Regions from separate parts of the Sporosarcina sp. FSL W7-1349 genome, predicted to be linked through region 1. Evidence: predicted binding sites of a transcription regulator. Region 1 holds the regulator's gene; the other holds the start of a gene.

Region 1 (10,382 bases):
GGTCTACAAAACGAGAAGAAATTTGTCGAAACACAGGAAAAACTGGGGTTTATCAAGGCGCTGCAGCAAGCGGGCATCCAGGAAATGGAGCTCACTTCATTTGTATCGCCGAAGTGGGTGCCGCAAATGGCGGACGCCAAAGAGATTGTTGCGGAAACACCGCGTGTCGGACGGCAGTTCGTCTTGGCGCCAAATGCTAAAGGCGCGGAACTCGCATTGGAGGCGGATGCGCAAAGCGTCGCTGTTTTCGTAGGGGTGAGCAATTCATTCAACAAAAAGAATATCAATCGGTCGACCGAAGAAGCGCTGGATGCGCTGGAACCGGTCATCGTGAAATTGAAACAGGATAATATTTTTGTGCGCGCCTGCATTTCCACTGCGTTTTATTGTCCATATGAGGGAAAGATGGATATAGAGGATGTCGTGTCGCTCTGCAAACGGTTCGTCTCGATGGGGGCAGACGAGCTCAGTGTGGCAGACACGATCGGCAAGGCGAATCCGCAGGAAAGTTATGCGCTGTTTTCACGATTGAAAGAGGAGCTACCTAACGTTCTCATTACGGCCCATTTCCACGATACGCGGAAAATGGCCATTGCTAATATTTATGCGGCGTTGCAAGCAGGCGTCGACCGGTTCGATACGTCTGCGGGCGGACTCGGGGGCTGTCCTTTCGCACCGGGAGCCACGGGCAATGTCGCGACAGAAGATGTCGTCCACCTGCTCGATACGCTCGGCATTAAGACGGGCGTCGATGTGAAACAGGTCTGTGAAGCGGTAGCGCTCATCGCACCGCATGTTTCGCGCCCGATCGAAACCGGGATGTACAGATTGTTTGTCAACGACCAGCTATAGGAGGTTGAATTGATTGAAACGGCGCATCCTTTATATAAGCGGCGTCATTTCAGGCGTGTTTGCTGCCATCGCGACCTTGTTCGGCATTGTCGCGACGAATCGGTTGATGTTCATTAAAATGAAGGACCAAGAAGTGATTTTGAAGAGGGAAACGTTGGCGAAGCGGTTCGACGAAAAATGGTATGAAACCGTCCGAAAAGAGGAATTATGGATTGATTCACCGATCGGCTACCGGCTGCGGGCGGTCTATCTGAAACCGCTCGATACGGATCGGACCGTCATTATTTGCCACGGCGTCACGGAGAATAAGATCAATTCCATGAAATATGCCCGACTATTTGAGCGCCTCGGTTTTAATTCCATTGTATACGACCATCGACGGCATGGAGATTCCGGCGGAAAGACGACTAGTTTCGGCTTCTACGAAAAGATCGATTTGCGGGCGATTGTCCATGCCGTGCGGAAACGAATCGGGCCGGACGCCTTGCTTGGCATCCACGGCGAATCGATGGGAGCCGCCACTACGATTTTGTATGCAGGGACGTTTGAAGACGAAGCAGACTTCCACGTGTTGGATTGCCCTTTCTCGGATTTTTCGGAGCAAATCCTACATATTTTACGTCAGAACACACCGATTCGGACGACGATGGCCCTGCGGATCGCAAACCTTTTCTTACGTGTCCGCGACGGCTATACGTCGAAGCTTGTCTCGCCAAGGGAAGTGGTCGGAAATATGACGAAACCCGCCCTCTTCATCCACAGTCTGGAAGACGATTTCATCCTTCCGGCCATGTCCGAAGAGCTCTACGAGTTGAAACAAGGCGATAAGATGCTAAAGCTGTTCGAAAAAGGAGCACATGCCAAATCATTTAATGACAATCCAGAAGCTTATGAAGAGACCGTGCGCACGTTTTTAGTTCAATTCGGATTTTCTCCATATGAAAAACGCTGTTGACCAAGTGCCCAACAGCGTTTTTCATTTCAATCTTGGAAAAAGCGATCCATTACTTCTTCCGTGCTCTGATCCTTCGTTGTCACAAGGAAACGTGAGTAGACTTCCATCCCCATTTCGATATCGTCATCCAGCAGTTCAAAGCAGTCCAGCACTTTGACAAGTTTCCAATGGACGGTTTCCCCGTATTGGTTCTCATAGGACTGCTCATTGTCCTTCCCAAGTTGCTCGCCGAGAATGCAAGCTTCCTCCGACGATGAGGCTTTCACTAAAATATGGCTCTCTTCATAAGTTTTCATCGTCGCATTATAATCGGCATCCACCCGCACCGGTTGCCCTTCATGAACGGATTCATATAAAAGAGCGACGGTAAACCATGTACAGTTATCAATTGACATTGGGAACCCACCTTTCCAATTTCCCCGCTTTTAATATGTATTACGTAATCTTCTCTATCTGTTTCTTTTTCAAAAATCCGGGCTTTGTCTCGGACAACAAAATGGCGGTCAGGATGAAACACGCGCCAAGCAGCATCTTCAGCGTCAGCACTTCGCTTAGGAGGATGACGGAAAACACCATTCCCCAAAACGACTCGGTCGCCAGGATGATTGCCGCCTTCGTGTCGGATATAAACTTTTGGGCGATCGTCTGCAATAAAAACGCAAGCGTCGTCGAGAAAACCGCCAAATACAACAGTGGCAAGGCCCCGTTCGGATCCATGGAAAATCCTGTCTCCCCACGGAACAGGACGACAACGAAGCCGATCACCGATGCAGTCGCCATTTGGAGAAGTGTCAACAAGACAGGATCTTCCTCCTTGACAAACCGCGCCGTGAAAAAGATATGAAAAGCGAACCCGACGGCACAAAAGAGTGTCAGCACATCCCCGACATTGACCTCTGCCGAAAATTGCAAAGAAAGCAAAGCCACCCCAATCAAAGCCAACACAGCCCCAGACAGTTCATACCAGTCAATTTTCCGCTTATAGATCAACCAACCGAGAAACGGGACGATGACTACATTGACTGCCGTGAGGAAGGCATTTTTCGACGGCGTCGTATATTGCAAGCCGACCGTTTGAAGTGCAAACGCCACATAGAGGAAAAATCCAAGAGCGGCCCCTTTCAACAAAGTGCTTTTTCGGATTCCCTTTAATTTCTTAGCAAACACCACACCTAACAAGAGGGCGCCGATGAAAAATCGAGCCGCCAGGATTTGATAAGGGGTATAATGCTCCAACGCCACCGCGCTCGCCACAAAACCGCTCCCCCAAATGATGGCCGTCACGAGCAGCGCCAGTTCCCCGATATACTTTCGCATGACATCTTCCCCCTTTCCGCCAACCCATCCGTCGGTAATTCCAATCCCGTCGGATAGAGATGAAACAAAAAACCACCTCTCCTGTGTGAACATCCTACAGAAAAAGCGGTTCGTTGGGAATCCCTATCCAAATCAACCCCCAAAAGGTTGTGCTTTTTACAGAACTGTCCCGCCTACTCGGCAGAACGGGATTCCTTTATTTTTTATTGCTGATTTTGTTCATCTGATTCATCATTTGATTAATCTTCTTTTGTGAAGGCTTTTGGCCCATCTGCATCATCATCATCCGTAACATCTCTTCATTGATTGGCGGGTTATCTTGCAAATATTTCATCATATATCGACGGGCAATGAAAAACCCAAGAGCTACACCACCAATTAGCGCGACGATGATCAATAGGATCCACCATACTGGATTCATCCGCTATACCTCCTTCACTTCAGCAATTCGCATATACGCTACCATCAAGGATTATACCCCATATCCGGCACGAATGGCAATGACCAGATTGCAAATGTTGGAGCGGATCGGGACAATCATCTTACCGCTGGAACAAATAGGCGAGAGGCGGATTCATTTAAATAAAAAAAAGAGCCTCCTCCGCTTGGTTGCGTACCGGTGGCCTCTTCTTGTAGGTCTTCTATGCAATTGTTCATAAGGATACCGTTTCGCCCCCGAAACCAAAATCTGCGGTCTTGACCGGCTTCAGCCAGCCCCATTCCCGACGATCATCCATAATAGCGAAGAAACGGTCATCTGATGCGGACAACGCCACGAACAGATCCAAATCGAGCATCCGGGATCCATCGCAATTCACATGAAGGGCATGAGACGACAAGGTAATGGAAATCGACCCTTTCACCGGATGGGTCAGGCGATATGCGCCGTCCATCTGCTCCATTGTCGTAAATCCCCTTTCCAAATTGGAAATGATAGCGCTGTCAATCAACTCCTCTTCCAAGTGTTCGCACAAGTAATGGATCTGCTGTTGATCCACTGCCCGCCGTCCATCTTTTTTCAGAAGATCATACAATTGCCGTTCTCGTCCGATAATATACGATTGATACCTTTCTTTCACTCTGTAAATGCCGTACGATCTCATGACATCCACCTCCTATTTGAAGCTTACACGATGCTGCATGAAAAGGTTGTCAGTTTGCGGAAAGGAATGACTCTATTATTGTCGGAAATGTTCGACAATCGACAAAGGAATAAAAAGGCTGTTCCGTAAACCAAATTCCCGGGTATACAGAACAGCCCATGACACTTCTAACAGAGCTCTCCCGACGGAACCGACTATGTCGAGATCCGTCGAAGAGTCCTCAAACAATTATTGAATTCTTAGAATCTGCCAGTCAAGGCAAGATCCTTATTTTAGCTGTGGATTAGCGTTGGACCAATGATTTTACTTTGGCGACGACATTCTCTTCGGTAAATCCATACTCGCGGATGACAGTATTGCCTGGCGCGCTCGCACCGAACGTATCGATGGCCAAGACATCACCGGCGTCGCCTGTATACTTATGCCAGCCGAGAGAAGAACCCATTTCAATCGCCAGGCGAGCCTTCACTTCTTTCGGAAGGATCGATTGCTTATAGGCTTCATCCTGCTGCTCGAACAGATCCCAAGACGGCATAGAAACGACTGAAGCATCGATTCCTTCTTCCCGGAGTTGTTCCTGAGCGGATACGGCAAGATTCACTTCAGAGCCAGTTGCAATCAGGATAGCATCCGCCTGTTCCTTCGTAGCAGGTGAGACGACATAAGCGCCTTTTTGCACGCCGTCCATCGCGGATTCCGCTGTTGTCGGCAGAACTTTCAAGTTTTGGCGCGACAGCACGAGGACGGTCGGACGGTTTTCCGAAGTAACGGCCACGTTCCAAGCGGCAATTGTCTCGTTCGCATCTGCCGGACGGATAACGGATAGTCCCGGCATAGCCCGCAAAGAAGCCAAGTGCTCAATCGGCTCATGAGTCGGGCCATCTTCCCCGACAGCCACGCTGTCATGAGTGAAGACATACGTTACCGGAACGCCCATCAGGGCGGATAGCCGGATTGCCGGACGGACGTAGTCACTGAAGACGAAGAACGTACCGCCGAACACATGAAGGCCTCCGTGGAGAGCCATTCCGTTCAGAGCGGCGCCCATTGCGAATTCACGGACACCAAACCATATATTCCGCCCTGCGTAATCGCCAGGGAGGAAATCTCCAGCGCCTTTAATCGTCGTTTTATTCGACCCGGCAAGGTCTGCGCTTCCACCGAAGAAGGAAGGGAGCACTTTAGCAATCGCATTAATGGCATCCCCGGAGGAAGACCGTGTCGCATGCGATGTACCCGTTTCATAAGAAGGAAGAGCTTGTTCAAAGCCTTCCGGCAGCTTCCCGGCAATCGCATCTTTCAATTGCTGTGCGAGCTCTGCGTGCTTCGACTCGTATTGCTCGAACAGTTCGTTCCACTGCTGTTCCTTTTGCACGCCCAGCTTCTCGGCGGCTTCTTGGAATGTTTCATAGACGCCGTCTGGAACATGAAAGTCCTCTTCAAACGTCCATTTGTAATATTCCTTCGTCAATTTCATCTCATCTTCCCCAAGCGGCATGCCGTGTGCATCGGCTTTGCCAGCCCGGTTCGGCGATCCGTACCCGATGACCGTCTTCACTTCGATGATCGTCGGTCCACCGGAATTCTTCTTCGCATCTTCAATTGCTTTGGAAATCAACCCGATATTATTGCCGTCTTCCACACGCAAATAATTCCACCCGTATGATTCAAAACGTTTCTGGATATTTTCCGAAAACGCCATTTGGAGATCTCCATCGAGTGAAATATCATTGCTGTCATAGAGGACGATCAATTTATCCAGCTGTAGATGACCCGCCAGTGAAATGGCTTCCGACGCAACACCTTCCATCAAGTCGCCATCTCCGCAAAGGGCGTACGTATGATGGTCGACGATATCGAAGCCGGGTTGGTTATAGGTAGCAGCCAGGTGTTTTTCCGCCATGGCCATCCCGACTGCCATGCCAATCCCTTGTCCAAGCGGGCCCGTTGTCGCTTCCACTCCGACAGTGTGCCCGTATTCCGGGTGCCCCGGGGTTTTGGATCCCCACTGGCGGAAGTTTTTGATTTCTTCCATAGGAAGGCCGTAACCGGCAAGATGAAGCAAACTATAAAGCAACATGGACCCATGCCCTGCGGATAGGACAAACCGATCGCGGTTAAACCAGTCCGGGTTTGAAGGGTTATGGTGCATATGTTTTGTCCATAGTGTATAGGCCATTGGAGCCGCGCCCATCGGCAAGCCGGGGTGCCCGGAGTTCGCCTTCTCGATTGCATCGATCGAAAGCGTCCGTATTGTATCAATTGCTAATTGGTCAATCTGTTGGGTCATGCAAAGTACATCCTTTCCCGTTCCATCTATTTTCTACACCTTCCATTTTAGACAAAGGGCGGCATAAATACAATTGACAAAATACTTTCGCATGTCAATTGAGATATTTGCCGTCACGGACGCGTTTCACTTTTTCAGGTGTCACGTCATTGCCCTCTGGATCAATTACTTTCACATGTTCAATGGTATCCCTCATAGTGGAACGGAAGGTTTCCAAATACTCTTTCCGCAATTGGGTCTGTTCTTTCGCTTCTTCGATTGAAAGCCCGGTTGTCTTCGATTTTTTAGATAATTCATTGATCCGTTTGATTTTCTCTTCTGAAAGCATGACTGTTCCTCCATCCAAATATGAGCTTAAGAGAAACGTATACAAATTGGGCGGAAAGTGCAATCAATTAGCCTTCGCGCCCTAGCTCATACTCTTTATATCTCCGATGGACCGTCGCCTTGCTGATGTCATGGCCTAATCCTTTCAAAACGCCTGTTATCTCTTCGTATGTCAGCCCTTTTTCACGCAACGCCACAATCTCGCCAATCGGGACCTCGATTCTTTCTCGCCCCTCCATATTACCCCTGTTTTTCAAATTTCGTTCCGGTCGATACCCTTCCCGGACCGCGCGTTGCATCCCTCGTCGGATCTTTGCGTTATGGAGCTTGCGCTGATACTCTTCGACAATCGACAAAATCTCCAGAAGCATCGTATCCATTTCATTGAGAGCGATGGGACCGTTATCGTGATGCGAATATATGGCGGTATCCGTCTTAGCCAGCAAGTGCAGGATGGCCATCCGCGCATTCCCCCGGCCCAGCCTCGTCTCATCCTGGACAAGGACGGCATCGATCCCTTCATCACGCACATAGTCGAGGAGTTGCAGCAAGCCTTCCCTTTCTATATCATACCCGCTATGCTTGTCGACAAACGCCTCTATCATTTGGAAGCCCAGTTGTCCGGCTAACGCCTCCAATTCCTCTTTCTGCCGGCTCAACGACATTTCCTGAGTGTCTTTTTCCGTGCTGACACGGCAATAAATAACGCATGTTTTCACGTCCAGGCTCATTGTCCGATCCCCGCCATCTGATGTTTTCCTATATGAGGCAAGTCCACTTCCCCGACAGGCAGGCGCAGCGTATCGCCTTTCACGATCATGTCATTCGAAAGATCATTCATCGCGATCACTTCCCGTATCCATTGGTCCCTCGGCATATCATCAGTTGAATAGACAGATGAAAGTCCCCAAAGCGTGTCGCCTTCCGTAATGGTGATTTCCGTATAAGACTGCTCTTTCGCCATTTTATACGTTCCCACCAATGTCGCACCGATACAAATAGCAAAAATAAGTATGATATAAGAGTTGTTTTTAATGAAAGCCATGTTAAAAATCCCCCCGTACGAATATAAGTTCGGAATACTTGTTCTCATTATACGAACATACACTCGTACTTGTCAACCTCTTTTTTCGAACTTGCGTTTGCTTATTAGCCGAACACCTGTTATACTGGAAATTAAGAAAACCTATAATTTACTAGATTGTTAGTTGAGAGGTGAATGATTTGAAGAAGATTTCAAAGAGGCAAGAGGATATTTTGACTTTCATTAAAGATGAAGTCAGAGCGAAAGGGTACCCGCCATCCGTTCGTGAAATCGGGGAAGCGGTCGGCCTTGCATCCAGTTCTACTGTCCATGGCCATTTGGCAAGGCTGGAAAGCAAAGGGTATATCCGCCGGGACCCTACGAAACCGCGCGCGATTGAAGTGCTCGATCCGGAAGGGCTCGATGCGATGAAACCGGGAGTGCTTCATGTTCCGCTTGTCGGGAAAGTTACAGCGGGGCTTCCGATCACTGCTGTGGAAAACATTGAGGAGTATTTCCCCCTTCCTGAATCATTCGGCACGAGCGAAGATAACCTGTTCATGCTGGAGATTGTCGGGGAAAGTATGATTGACGCGGGAATCTTGAACGGGGATCATGTCGTCGTCAAGCAACAGCAAACAGCCCAGAACGGCGAAATCGTCGTTGCCATGACGGATGAAGACGAAGCCACGGTCAAACGGTTCTTTAAAGAGAAAGACTATTTCCGCCTTCAACCGGAGAACCCTTCCATGGATCCGATCATCGTTAACAATGTCACCATCCTTGGAAAAGTCGTCGGCGTTTATCGTATGATTCATTGAATGTAAAAAGAGCTGCCCTACGCTTAAATGGCGTAGTAGGCAGCTCTTTTTTGGTTGAAGGGGGGAGAAGGGGGTATGATAGTATCCATGTTAGCCATGACAGTTCGGCCGATTGCCATGACAGTTCCAACTTTCTCCACGACAGTTCGCACGAGTCATGTCAGTCCCCCCTCCAACGCTTACTACCCTAGCAAGTTCCCTTGAACCAGCTTCCATGTCGAGGCCAGCACTGCGGCTTTCACATGCTCATACGTCAATCCACCTTGGACGTACGCCGTATATGGGGGACGGATCGGGCCGTCTGCGGTCAATTCGATGCTGGAACCTTGGATGAAAGTGCCGGCCGCCATGATGACATCGTCAGCGTAGCCCGGCATATAGGACGGCTCCGGCGCAAAATGCGCATCAATTGGCGAGTTCTCTTGGATCGTTTGGCAAAATGCAATCATCTGCTTCGCCGTATCAAACGACACCGATTGGATCAAATCGGTCCGTTTCTCCGAATAATGGGGCGTCGTCCGCATGCCGTAGCTTTCCAACAACGCAGCCGTGAATAAAGCCCCTTTTAGCGCTTGGCTCACGACATGAGGCGCTAGGAAGAAACCCTGATACATTTCCAATAGCGTATCAAGCGAAGCACCCGCTTCCGCTCCGAGCCCAGGCGACGTCATCCGGTATGCACATTTTTCCACAAGATCTGCTTTGCCTGCGATGTATCCGCCGGTGCGTGCCAATCCCCCACCCGGGTTTTTAATGAGAGAGCCCGCCATCAAGTCTGCTCCGACCTCGGTCGGCTCCTGCTCCTCGACAAATTCGCCGTAGCAATTATCGACGAAGACGATCACTTCCGGATGGATGTCTTTCACAAAACGCACCATTTCTTCAATCTGTCCAACGGTGAAGGAAGGGCGGTCCGAATATCCTTTCGAGCGCTGTATGCCAATCATTTTCGTAGTCGGCTTGATACTCGTCGCCACTTGATCAAAGTCGACAGAGCCATCTTCCAGCAAATCGATATGGCGATAGCCGATCCCATAGTCGGCAAGCGAGCCGGTATCCTTCCCTTTCCCGGATACGATCGACTCCAACGTGTCGTACGGTTTTCCTGTAATGTACAGCAGTTCATCGCCGGGGCGTAAAATACCGAACAGGCTGATGGAAATTGCATGCGTTCCGGAGATGATCTGATTGCGTACGAGACAAGCTTCTGCGCCGAATACATCGGCATACACGCGTTCCAACACATCCCGGCCGCTGTCGTCATAACCATATCCAGTCGAGCCGGTCAGATGGAAATCGCTCACTTTATTATGACGGAAAGCGGCGAGCACTTTCCGCTGATTGGTAAACGCAGTTCGTTCAATCGTCTTGAAGTACGGAGCCAGTTTCAGTTCCATGGCTTCCGCTTGTTCCCAAAGTGATTCATCATATCGTTCCACTTGCATATTGATATTCCCCATTCTTTTAAGTATTCTTTCCCATCTTAACAGTCCTTTGCCAGAGGTCAAGATGCGGCTTTACTCCACAGGAAGATTATGCAATATTGTAAACAATAGAATCTTAATGGACCGGGCTTTCGAATGGAGGGGCTCTTTTGGCTTGGGATGTGTTCAGTTTTATCGGGGCTGCGGCATTTGCCATATCAGGGGCAATTGTCGCAATGGAAGAGGATTATGATTTTTTGGGTGTCTAT
Region 2 (10,382 bases), on a different contig from region 1:
AAAGATGATCTTCCCGAGCGACCACGTCGTTTGCAGGCCGACTTTCAAACCTTTTTTAACTGTTTCCACACGACATTCCCCTCATTGATCTTTATAATGGACATCGATTTTTTTAACATATCTTCTTGTAATGAATAAGATAAGAGCCACGACAATCGCGATGACGGAAACGAGCTGCGCCGCCCGCAATTCACCGATCACATAAAGACTATCCGTCCGCATGCCTTCGATGAAGAATCGACCCGCTGAATACCAGACGAGGTAAAATAAAAACATTTCCCCGCGTTTCAAATTCACACGCCGCAGCAAAATCAAAATGATCAACCCGACGACATTCCACATCGATTCATAGAGGAATGTCGGATGATGCGTAACTCCTTCCACGTTCATCTGGTTCATGATCCAATCAGGAATGATCGTCGTTTCCAAGAACTTCTCCGAAACGGGGCCTCCGTAGGCCTCCTGGTTCATGAAATTCCCCCAACGGCCGATGATCTGGCCGATGAGAAGGCCGGGAGCTGCAATATCCACCACTTTCCAAAAGGAAACGCCCCGTTTTTTCGTATAGAAATACGTCGTGAGGAACGCACCGATCAATGCTCCATGGATAGCGATGCCGCCTTCCCAAATTTCGATGATTTGGGATGGGTGGTCTTTATAATAATCCCAAGAAAAGATAACGTAATAGATCCGCGCACAAAGGATGGAGATCGGCACCGCCCAAATGAGCAGATCGGTCAAGAAATCCTTATGCATCCCGCGTTTCACCATTTCACGCTGCACGACCAGATAGGCAAGAATAATGCCGGAGACAATCAAAATGCCGTACCAACGAACCGGAAAAGGTCCAAGATTAAAAGCGACTGGGTTGATTTCAAGTAGACTGAACATAAATTATTCGTTCCCCTCTTCCAAATCCGATTGGTGCCCGATGGCCGCATCCAACCGTTCCGAAAACTGCTCTGCCGCATTGACCCCAAGCCGCTTCATCCGGTGATTCATGGCAGCCACCTCGATAATGACCGATAAATTTCGTCCCGGTCGGACTGGTACCGTCATTTTAATCACCTCGGAATCCATGATCTTCATTTTCTCATCTTCGATTCCCAATCGATCATAGGTTTTTTCCGGATTCCAAATCTCCAGATCGATGACGATCAAGATCCGCTTGTCGATTCGAACGGAACCTGCGCCGAATAAGGTCATCATATCGATGATGCCGACGCCCCGGATTTCCAGCATATGTTCCAGTAATTTAGGGGCATTGCCGATCAATACGTTTTTAGACACTTCCCGGATTTCCACCAAATCGTCCGCAACTAAACGATGACCCCGTTTCACCAATTCCAAGGCAGTCTCGCTTTTTCCGACCCCGCTTTTCCCGGTAATCAAAATGCCGACGCCATATACATCGACGAGCACGCCGTGCAACGCAATCATCGGAGCCAACCGGCCTTCCAAATAATTCGTCAACATGCCCGCAAATTTCGTCGTTGGGGTGTCCGTCTGCAAAACAGGAATCCCCACACGTCCTGCAGAGACCCTTAATTCTTCCGGCACCTCGACGCCATGTGCCACGACGAATGCCGGCGTTTCAGGGGAACAAAGGCGATTCATCCGATCCATCCGCTCCTCATCCGACAAACCGGCAAAAAAGTACAACTCCGTCTTCCCTAAAACCTGAATCCGCTCTGCATTATAAAAATCGAAAAAACCGGCCATCTCCAGGCCGGGCCGAGAAATATCACTAGTTGTGACCCGCTTGTAGATGTTCTCCTCCGCAGCGCTCACAGTCAAGCCGAAACGGTCGACGACATCCTTTACTGTTATAGATGACATGGGATCCCACTCCTCCCCTTTTCCCTAATTTCTCAAACATCTACGAACCATTTTACCACGTATGGAATTCGAATGAAAAGATTCGTCCGGGAGAAATGGAGTGGGAGAATGGAACGGAGTGGCATAACACTGGAGGAAACTGTCCTTAAATCACGGAATAGGCGAATTTTTTTGCTCATCTGGTGATGCATTCGGACAGGCTGAAAACCTTTCTGGATTGCTGATAACTTCACTGGACTGCCGATTACTTCACGCTACTGCTGATAACTCCGCACAATCGCTGATAACTCCGCGCAACCGCTGATAACTCCAACCAACTGCCGATAACTCCGCACTACCGCTGATAACTCCGCACTACCGCTGATAACTTCACTCAACCGCTGATAACTCCGCGCAACCGCTGATAATTTCACCCAACCGCTGATAACTTCGCTCAACTGCCGATAACTCCGCACTACCGCTGATAACATCACTCAACTGCTGATAACTCCGCGCAACCGCTGATAACTTCACACAACCGCTGATAACTTCAATCAACCGCTGATAACTTCACACAACTCCCAATAGCTTCACTCAACCGCTGATAACTTCGCTCAACTGCCGATAACTCCGCACTACCGCTGATAACTTCACTCAACTGCTGATAACTCCGCGCAACCGCTGATAACTTCACACAACCGCTGATAACTTCACACAACCGCTGATAACTTCACACAACCGCTGATAACTTCACACAACCGCTGATAACTTCACACAACTCCCAATAGCTTCACTCAACCGCTGATAACTTCACTCAACCGCTGATAACTTCACTCAACCGCTGATAACTCCCAAATCCCCAATAAACAAAAAAAGCGGAGGGAGGAATCCAAGGATTCCCCCTCCACTCTTCGTTTAATTCTGAAACAACCGTCTTATTTATGATTGGCGTTATAGCACACAAGGACAGATCCAGTCTTCGCTTCGCCCGTAATATGGAGCGGGTTGGAAGTGTCGATGCTTTCTTTCCTGAAACGGATGGATCTGTGGAATAGCTGTTCCTGTTCGGCAATTCGGTCGATGTCATCTAGTTGCAAATCCAGACGTCCCATATTGGAAGTAACCTCTCCACTTAAAGCTACATTCGACGGGATGTAGATTTCGATGGAACCGCTCATCGACTTGACATCGATTCTTTCGGCTTCGCTATCCGTTGTCGTTACGACGACATGACCGTTGAGCGATTGGGCTTCCACATCTTTCAGCGCCCCATCGATGTAGACGCGGCCATTCAAAGTCTCGGCTTCGAGTTTTCGTCCCGATACGCCGCTCAGATGGATCGAGCCGTTGGCAGTCTCCAACTCAGCTTCCTGGAATTCCAGGCCGGAAACTTCCACTTTTCCGTTTCCTGTTTTGATTCGTAGTTTTTCGGCATTAAGATCTTGCAAACTGAAGGAACCGTTCAGCAATTTTGCGGTCACAGCCTCATATTCAGCCGCCGGGACTTGCAATCCGACATTGACTTGTGTCATTTTCATGTCACTCATGATCCGCAGCTTGCCATGATCATTGAGGAAAATCAGTTTTTCGAGGAAATCCCGTTTTGCCGCTTCCTCGGAATCGCTATTGTATGTCCTCACATGAAACACCGCTTGCACCTCATCCGTCTCGCTGCGGGTCACCGTCACTTTTCCATTGTCGATGTCGAAGACGATTTCCTTGATACCCGTCGCCGGCATATTCATGGCATGGGTAAACGTAACTGCATTTCCGAACGGCACATCAAAATCAAAGGATTTGACTTTTTGCACAGCTGTTTGCATAAACTGCATGAATCGGTCGCTGACATTCGTAAAGTCTCTTTTTAAATCTTCCAGGAAATCATCTGCTGTATGTTGTCCTCTCCGATTTCCCCCGCTTTTCCGTTCTTCGGAATGTGACGGCTCCTCGGTACGTGCAGCCTGCCCGTCCTCTTGATCCTCAGCCGGCTTCGTCTGATGTTGAGATGGTCCCAATTTTTCTAGAAGTGTCAGTGCCTCGTCCGTCGTGATCGTTCCGTTTTCCAGCATAGCCAAAATACGTTTCCGTTCATTTTGCATGATTACGCCTCCTAGTCAGTGTGTGTCGCTTGGAAATTATTTATCTCCATTATCCATATATACGAATCGATAGACTAAAGGTTTCATTCCGCGGCTTTTTCTGCTTCTTCCATAATGTCATTCATTCGCTCCCGATCCCGTTCGAGAATCGGTCTTAAATAGCGGCCTGTATAGGATTGTTCCACTTCCGTCACCATCTCGGGTGTGCCTGTCGCGATAATTTGGCCGCCCTTATCTCCGCCTTCCGGACCTAGGTCGATAATATGATCGACCGTTTTAATGACATCGAGATTATGCTCGATGACGAGGACCGTATTCCCCGTATCGACCAGCCGTTGCAAGACAGTCAGAAGCTTCGCAATGTCATGGACATGAAGCCCCGTTGTCGGCTCGTCCAGAATATAGAATGACTTCCCATTGGAGCGCTTATGCAGCTCGGATGCCAATTTCACCCGCTGCGCCTCTCCTCCCGACAAAGTGGTTGCCGGCTGGCCCAGTTGTACGTAGCCAAGGCCGACATCGACAATCGTTTGGAGTTTGCGGCTGATTTTCGGGATGTTCTCAAAAAATTGAAGCGCATCCTCCACAGTCATCGCCAAGACATCCGCAATATTCTTCCCTTTATATGTGACTTCTAACGTTTCGCGATTATATCGTTTTCCGTGGCATACTTCACATGGGACATAGACGTCCGGCAAGAAGTGCATTTCAATCTTGATGATGCCATCCCCTCGGCAAGCTTCACAGCGGCCGCCTTTCACGTTGAAGCTGAATCTCCCTTTCTTGTAGCCGCGCACTTTCGCTTCGTTGGTTGCTGCGTAGACATCACGGATATCATCAAAGACCCCCGTATATGTTGCCGGGTTTGATCGCGGCGTCCTGCCGATCGGCGACTGGTCGATGTCGATGACTTTCTCCAACTCCTCAATGCCCGTGACCGACTCGTATTGGCCCGGTTTCTGTTTAGAACGGTTCAATTTTTGTGCGAGCACTTTATGCAGCACTTCATTGACCAATGTACTTTTTCCAGATCCGGAAACCCCGGTCACCGCAATGAATTGCCCTAGCGGGAACTCGGCATCGACATCTTTCAAGTTGTTCTCGGATGCACCTTTGACGACGACTTTCCGGCCATCATTTTCTCTCCGCTCCAATGGCAACGGGATGAACATTTTGCCACTCAAATACTGGCCCGTCAAGGAAGCGGGGTCTGCCATGACCTCTTCCGGTGTTCCGGCAGAAACAATTTGTCCACCGGAAACGCCTGCTCCCGGTCCGATATCGATCAAATAATCGGCTGCCATCATCGTATCTTCGTCATGCTCCACGACAATTAACGTATTGCCGATATCACGCATGCTTTGCAAGGTGCCGATCAGTCTATCGTTATCCCGTTGATGGAGCCCGATGGACGGTTCATCCAGGATGTAAAGGACGCCCGTCAATCGGGAGCCGATTTGTGTGGCTAGACGGATCCGCTGCGCTTCTCCGCCCGACAATGTGCCGGCAGCCCTTGATAAAGTTAAATAATCAAGGCCGACATTGATCAGGAACCCGAGCCTTTCATCAATCTCACGCAAGATCAACTTCGCAATTTGCGCATCTTTCTTGGAGAGTTGGAGTTCCTTGAAAAACTGGTCCGCCTCCATGATCGACAATTCCGTCACATGTCCGATATGGACGTTGTTCACCTTCACTGCCAACGTCTCTTCTTTGAGGCGGTAGCCATGGCATGTCGGACATGGTCGCTGCGCCATGTACTTCTCCATCTGTTCCCGGATAAAGTCGGAAGATGTCTCCTTGAAGCGGCGCGCGACATTGGCCAGCACCCCTTCAAAGTAAATGTTGTTGTCCCGGGTTCCTCCGAACTCATTCGTGTAGCGAAAACGGATTTTTTCATCCTTCGAACCGTAAAGTATTTTATTGAGGTCCTCTTCCGGCAACTCACTGACAGGCGCGTCCATTGGAATCCCAAAATGTTCCGCCACCGTTTTCAACAATTCGGGGTAGTATTGCGAACTCGTCGGTTCCCACGGAGCGATGGCATGGTCTTTCAACGAACGGGACGAATCCGGGATGACCAACTCGGCGTCGACCTCCAGTTTCGATCCCAACCCATCGCATTCCGGACAAGCACCGAACGGACTGTTAAATGAAAACATCCTCGGTTCCAACTCACCGATCGAAAACCCGCATAGCGGACAAGCGTGATGTTCGCTGAACAGGATTTCCTCTCCATCAATCACATCGACCAGCACGGTCCCTTCTGCCAGACGGAGTGCAGACTCAAGCGAATCGCTCAGGCGGGCTTCAATATCGGCTTTGATGACAATCCGGTCAATGACCACTTCAATCGAATGTTTCTTATTTTTATTGAGTTCGATATTGTCATCCAGATCCATCGTTTCCCCATTGACCCGGATACGGACATACCCTTGCTTCTTAATATCTTCAATCAGTTTGGCATGCGTCCCTTTACGGCCCGAGACGACGGGCGCCAGCACTTGGATCCTGGTACGCTCCGGCAGTTCCATCAGCCGATCCACCATTTGCTCCACCGTTTGAGATGATATTTCAGTCCCATGAATCGGACAAATCGGCTTTCCAATCCGTGCGAATAAAAGACGCAAATAATCATAGATTTCCGTTACAGTTCCGACGGTGGAACGCGGATTACGGCTCGTTGTCTTCTGATCGATGGAAATCGCGGGGGACAACCCTTCAATCGCATCGACGTCCGGCTTGTCCATCTGGCCAAGAAATTGACGTGCGTAGGCCGACAACGATTCTACGTATCGGCGCTGTCCTTCTGCATAGATCGTATCGAATGCAAGAGAGGACTTTCCTGAACCGGATAGCCCCGTCATGACGACGAGCCGGTCCCTCGGGATGCGGACGTCAATATTTTTGAGATTATGCGCCCGTGCTCCTTGTATGACAATTTCAGTATTTTTCATTGCTATCTACCTTTCCGCTTTCAATTCCAAAATGGTATCGCGTAATTCGGCAGCGCGTTCAAAGTCAAGCGCTTTAGCCGCTTCCTTCATCTCAGACTCCAACGTCGCAAGAAGTGCAGTCTTCTCTTCTTTCGTCAATTTCTTTCCTTCTGTCACTTTATCGATATAGGACACGGCTTCGTCCGCCACTTGTGTAGCCCGGATGACATCACGTACTTCTTTTTGGATTGTCTTCGGTATGATGCCATGTTTTTCGTTGTACGCCATTTGGATTTCACGGCGCCGCTTCGTTTCTTCGATTGCTTTTGTCATCGAGTCGGTCATCCGATCCGCGTACATGATGACATGTCCGTTCGAATTCCGCGCTGCGCGGCCGATCGTCTGAATCAGCGACCGTTCGGAACGGAGGAACCCTTCTTTATCCGCATCGAGGATGGCGACCAATGACACTTCCGGGATATCCAGCCCTTCCCGCAGCAAGTTGATGCCGATGAGGACATCGTACGTACCGAGCCGCAACTCCCGGATGATTTCAATCCGTTCAAGCGTTTTGATTTCAGAATGAAGGTAATTGACCTTGACGCCAACATCTTTCAAATAGTCTGTCAGGTCCTCGGACATTTTCTTGGTCAACGTAGTGATGAGCACTCGTTCGTTCCTTTCCACCCGCTGTTGGATTTCGTCCAGTAGGTCATCAATCTGGCCTTCAATCGGACGGACTTCGATAATCGGATCCAACAGGCCGGTCGGACGGATAATCTGCTCCACCATTTCCGGCGTATGTTCGATTTCATATGGTCCTGGAGTGGCGGACACATAGATGGCCCGGTGGATATACCGTTCGAATTCTTCGAACATGAGCGGCCGGTTATCCAATGCGGAGGGCAGTCGGAAACCGTGGTCGACCAGCACTTTTTTACGCGCTTGGTCCCCGTTGTACATACCGCGGATTTGCGGCAAAGTGACATGGCTTTCATCCGCCACAATTAAAAAGTCATCTGGAAAATAGTCTAGGAGGGTGTAAGGTGTTGCACCAGGCGGACGCAGCGTCAAATGCCTGGAGTAGTTCTCAATCCCGGAACAGAAGCCCATTTCACGCATCATTTCAAGGTCGTAACGCGTGCGTTGCTCCAAGCGTTGCGCTTCGAGTAGCTTGTCCTGTTCCCGTAAAATCTTCAATTGCTCTTCCAATTCAATTTCAATATTCTCGATTGCCTTCACCATTTTCGCTTCGCCGGTGACGAAGTGGGAAGCCGGGAAGATGGCGACATGTTCCCGTTCTCCCAAAATTTCTCCCGTCAACGCATCGACTTCGCGAATCCGTTCGATTTCATCCCCGAAAAATTCGATACGCAAGCAATGTTCGTCCTGTGAGGCTGGGAGTACTTCCACGACGTCTCCGCGCACCCGAAACGTTCCTCGAGTGAAGTTGACATCATTGCGCTCATACAGGTTGTCCACCAATCTCCGAAGCAACACATTCCGTTCGATTTCCATGCCCGGACGCAACGAAATGAGATGGTTCCGGTATTCCTCCGGCGAACCGAGGCCGTAGATGCATGATACGGATGCGACAATCAGGACATCATTCCGTTCGAACAAAGACGATGTGGCCGAGTGGCGCAATTTATCGATCTCGTCGTTGATACTGGAGTCTTTTTCAATGTACGTATCTGTTTGAGGGACATACGCTTCCGGCTGATAATAATCATAGAAACTGACAAAGTACTCTACCGCATTATTCGGAAAGAACTCCTTAAACTCACTATATAGCTGACCTGCCAATGTTTTATTATGTGCAATGACCAAGGTTGGTCGATTAATTTCTTTCACGACGTTCGAAATGGTGAACGTCTTGCCTGTTCCAGTCGCTCCCAGCAAAGTCTGGTGTTTTTTCCCTTTCGCCAGCCCTTCCACTAAACTGGAGATGGCCGAAGGTTGATCGCCTGACGGTGAATAAGGAGCTTGTAAGTCGAATTGATAATTCTTCATAATCAAACACTCCCAACATGAATTGCCTCCATTTTATCACATTCCCTTTTATTCACCTAATAAAAACGAACGTGTGTTTTTCAAACCTTTTGCTTCTGTACATTTACTACTTGGCAAACATTCATTAACATTTTTTTACACTTGTACACGCGCTTAGAGTATGCTATTTTTATAACGAAAATTACATTTTATTACCCCTGTATAATCCTGATAATCTGGTTCGGGAGTTTCTACGGAGCAACCTTAATTGTTCTACTACGGCTGGTACATTTCTTCTATTCGTGGGGACATTTCAATTTATTTGGAATGTCTCCATCTTATTTGAGTTGTGCATCACAAATAGTCTATTTTGTTGTTTCCGGGTACGGTGGCGTAGTGAAGGGAGAACTAGATGGACATTTGGAAAGATATACTAGCAGCACTCAGTGGGGTATTAAATGCACTACCTCAAGGATTGCTTGCACTAACGTTTGGGTTCGCCTCCATTCCAACAGCACTTGCTTTTATGGTAGGGGCTTTTGGAAATGCGGCAACGAGTAATGTTGCGGTTATTTCATATCAGGCTGAAACCATTACATTGGCTGGAACAATGGGGAAAAATATGAGAGAACGTCTCTCTATGATTTTCTTCGGAGCCTGCGTCCTTTTGGTGATCGGTCTCTTTGGTGTTTTGGAGTCATTGATTGATTGGATCGGCCCTATTATTACAACAGGTATGATGGCCGGTGTGGGAATTATGCTATCTAAAGTGGCATGGGATATGGCGAAAAGCGATCGCATCGTTGGTATTACTTCTATGTTTAGCGCACTGATCGTCTATTTTGCAACGAAGGATTTAGTTTATACCATTACAGCATCGGTTATCCTTTCCAGCATCGTCTATGCTTTTCTGAAAAAAGAAAGCAAGGATTCAACCGAACGGCCCGCCATTAAAGAAGGATTTCACTTACAAAAATTAATTGTAAATCCTATGGTCATTCGTGGGGCGTTGGCAATGGTCTGTTTAAACATCGGAGCTAATATCGCTTTCGGTAAAATAAACGGCGAGATCGCGAATTCAAGTGTCAATGTGGATATCATAACGATTATCAGTAGTTTAGCGGACATGGTGTCTTCCCTATTCGGAGGAGCTCCCGTAGAAATTGTCATTTCAGCAACAGCAAGTGCACCTCATGCTGTCTGGTCCGGGGTCTTGATGATGGTTTTAATGGCCATTATCTTGGTTACAGGTCTACTTCCTAAGATCGGGAAATATGTACCGAGCGCTTCCATTGCAGGCTTTTTATTCGTCCTCGGTGCGATCGTTACGCTTCCAAGTAATGCTATCACAGCATTGACGGGTGAAGGTGCGGGTACTGGTATTGTCGGCGGCATCACCATGATCGTCACTGCTATTACAGATCCTTTCCTTGGCATGCTATCCGGTATCATCATACAATTTTTAATAAATCTTTTCGGTTTCTAATGGAGGATCACTATGAAAACATACACACTTGAGGTTGGCGGATTAACAAGA

What was found. The regulator LexA, encoded in region 1, represses DNA repair genes until DNA is damaged. The targets are predictions, from matches to a motif close to CGAACATATGTTCG.
Region 2: a site for LexA is predicted at 8,933-8,946, ahead of uvrB (excinuclease ABC subunit UvrB). Genes of this name have one in related genera too.

Annotation. Positions count from the first base shown of each region.
Region 1 is NZ_JBBOOK010000001.1:1,326,898-1,337,279, forward strand. It holds gene MKY41_RS06640 (hydroxymethylglutaryl-CoA lyase) at 1-852, shown strand, start outside; gene MKY41_RS06645 (alpha/beta hydrolase) at 866-1,807, shown strand; gene MKY41_RS06650 (DUF4288 domain-containing protein) at 1,834-2,202, opposite strand; gene MKY41_RS06655 (DMT family transporter) at 2,243-3,124, opposite strand; gene MKY41_RS06660 (YneF family protein) at 3,321-3,545, opposite strand; gene sirA (sporulation inhibitor of replication protein SirA) at 3,778-4,227, opposite strand; gene tkt (transketolase) at 4,511-6,517, opposite strand; gene MKY41_RS06675 (DUF896 domain-containing protein) at 6,612-6,845, opposite strand; gene MKY41_RS06680 (YneB family resolvase-like protein) at 6,913-7,575, opposite strand; gene yneA (cell division suppressor protein YneA) at 7,572-7,889, opposite strand; gene lexA (transcriptional repressor LexA) at 8,069-8,689, shown strand; gene MKY41_RS06695 (methionine gamma-lyase family protein) at 8,872-10,086, opposite strand; gene MKY41_RS06700 (trimeric intracellular cation channel family protein) at 10,284-10,382, shown strand, end outside.
Region 2 is NZ_JBBOOK010000003.1:63,226-73,607, reverse strand. It holds gene MKY41_RS18940 (nucleoside recognition domain-containing protein) at 1-69, opposite strand, end outside; gene lgt (prolipoprotein diacylglyceryl transferase) at 82-891, opposite strand; gene hprK (HPr(Ser) kinase/phosphatase) at 895-1,839, opposite strand; gene MKY41_RS18925 (hypothetical protein) at 2,094-2,276, opposite strand; gene MKY41_RS18920 (DUF4097 family beta strand repeat-containing protein) at 2,754-3,917, opposite strand; gene uvrA (excinuclease ABC subunit UvrA) at 4,001-6,874, opposite strand; gene uvrB (excinuclease ABC subunit UvrB) at 6,881-8,866, opposite strand; purine riboswitch at 9,044-9,144, shown strand; gene MKY41_RS18905 (NCS2 family permease) at 9,258-10,331, shown strand; gene MKY41_RS18900 (phosphoribosyltransferase family protein) at 10,344-10,382, shown strand, end outside.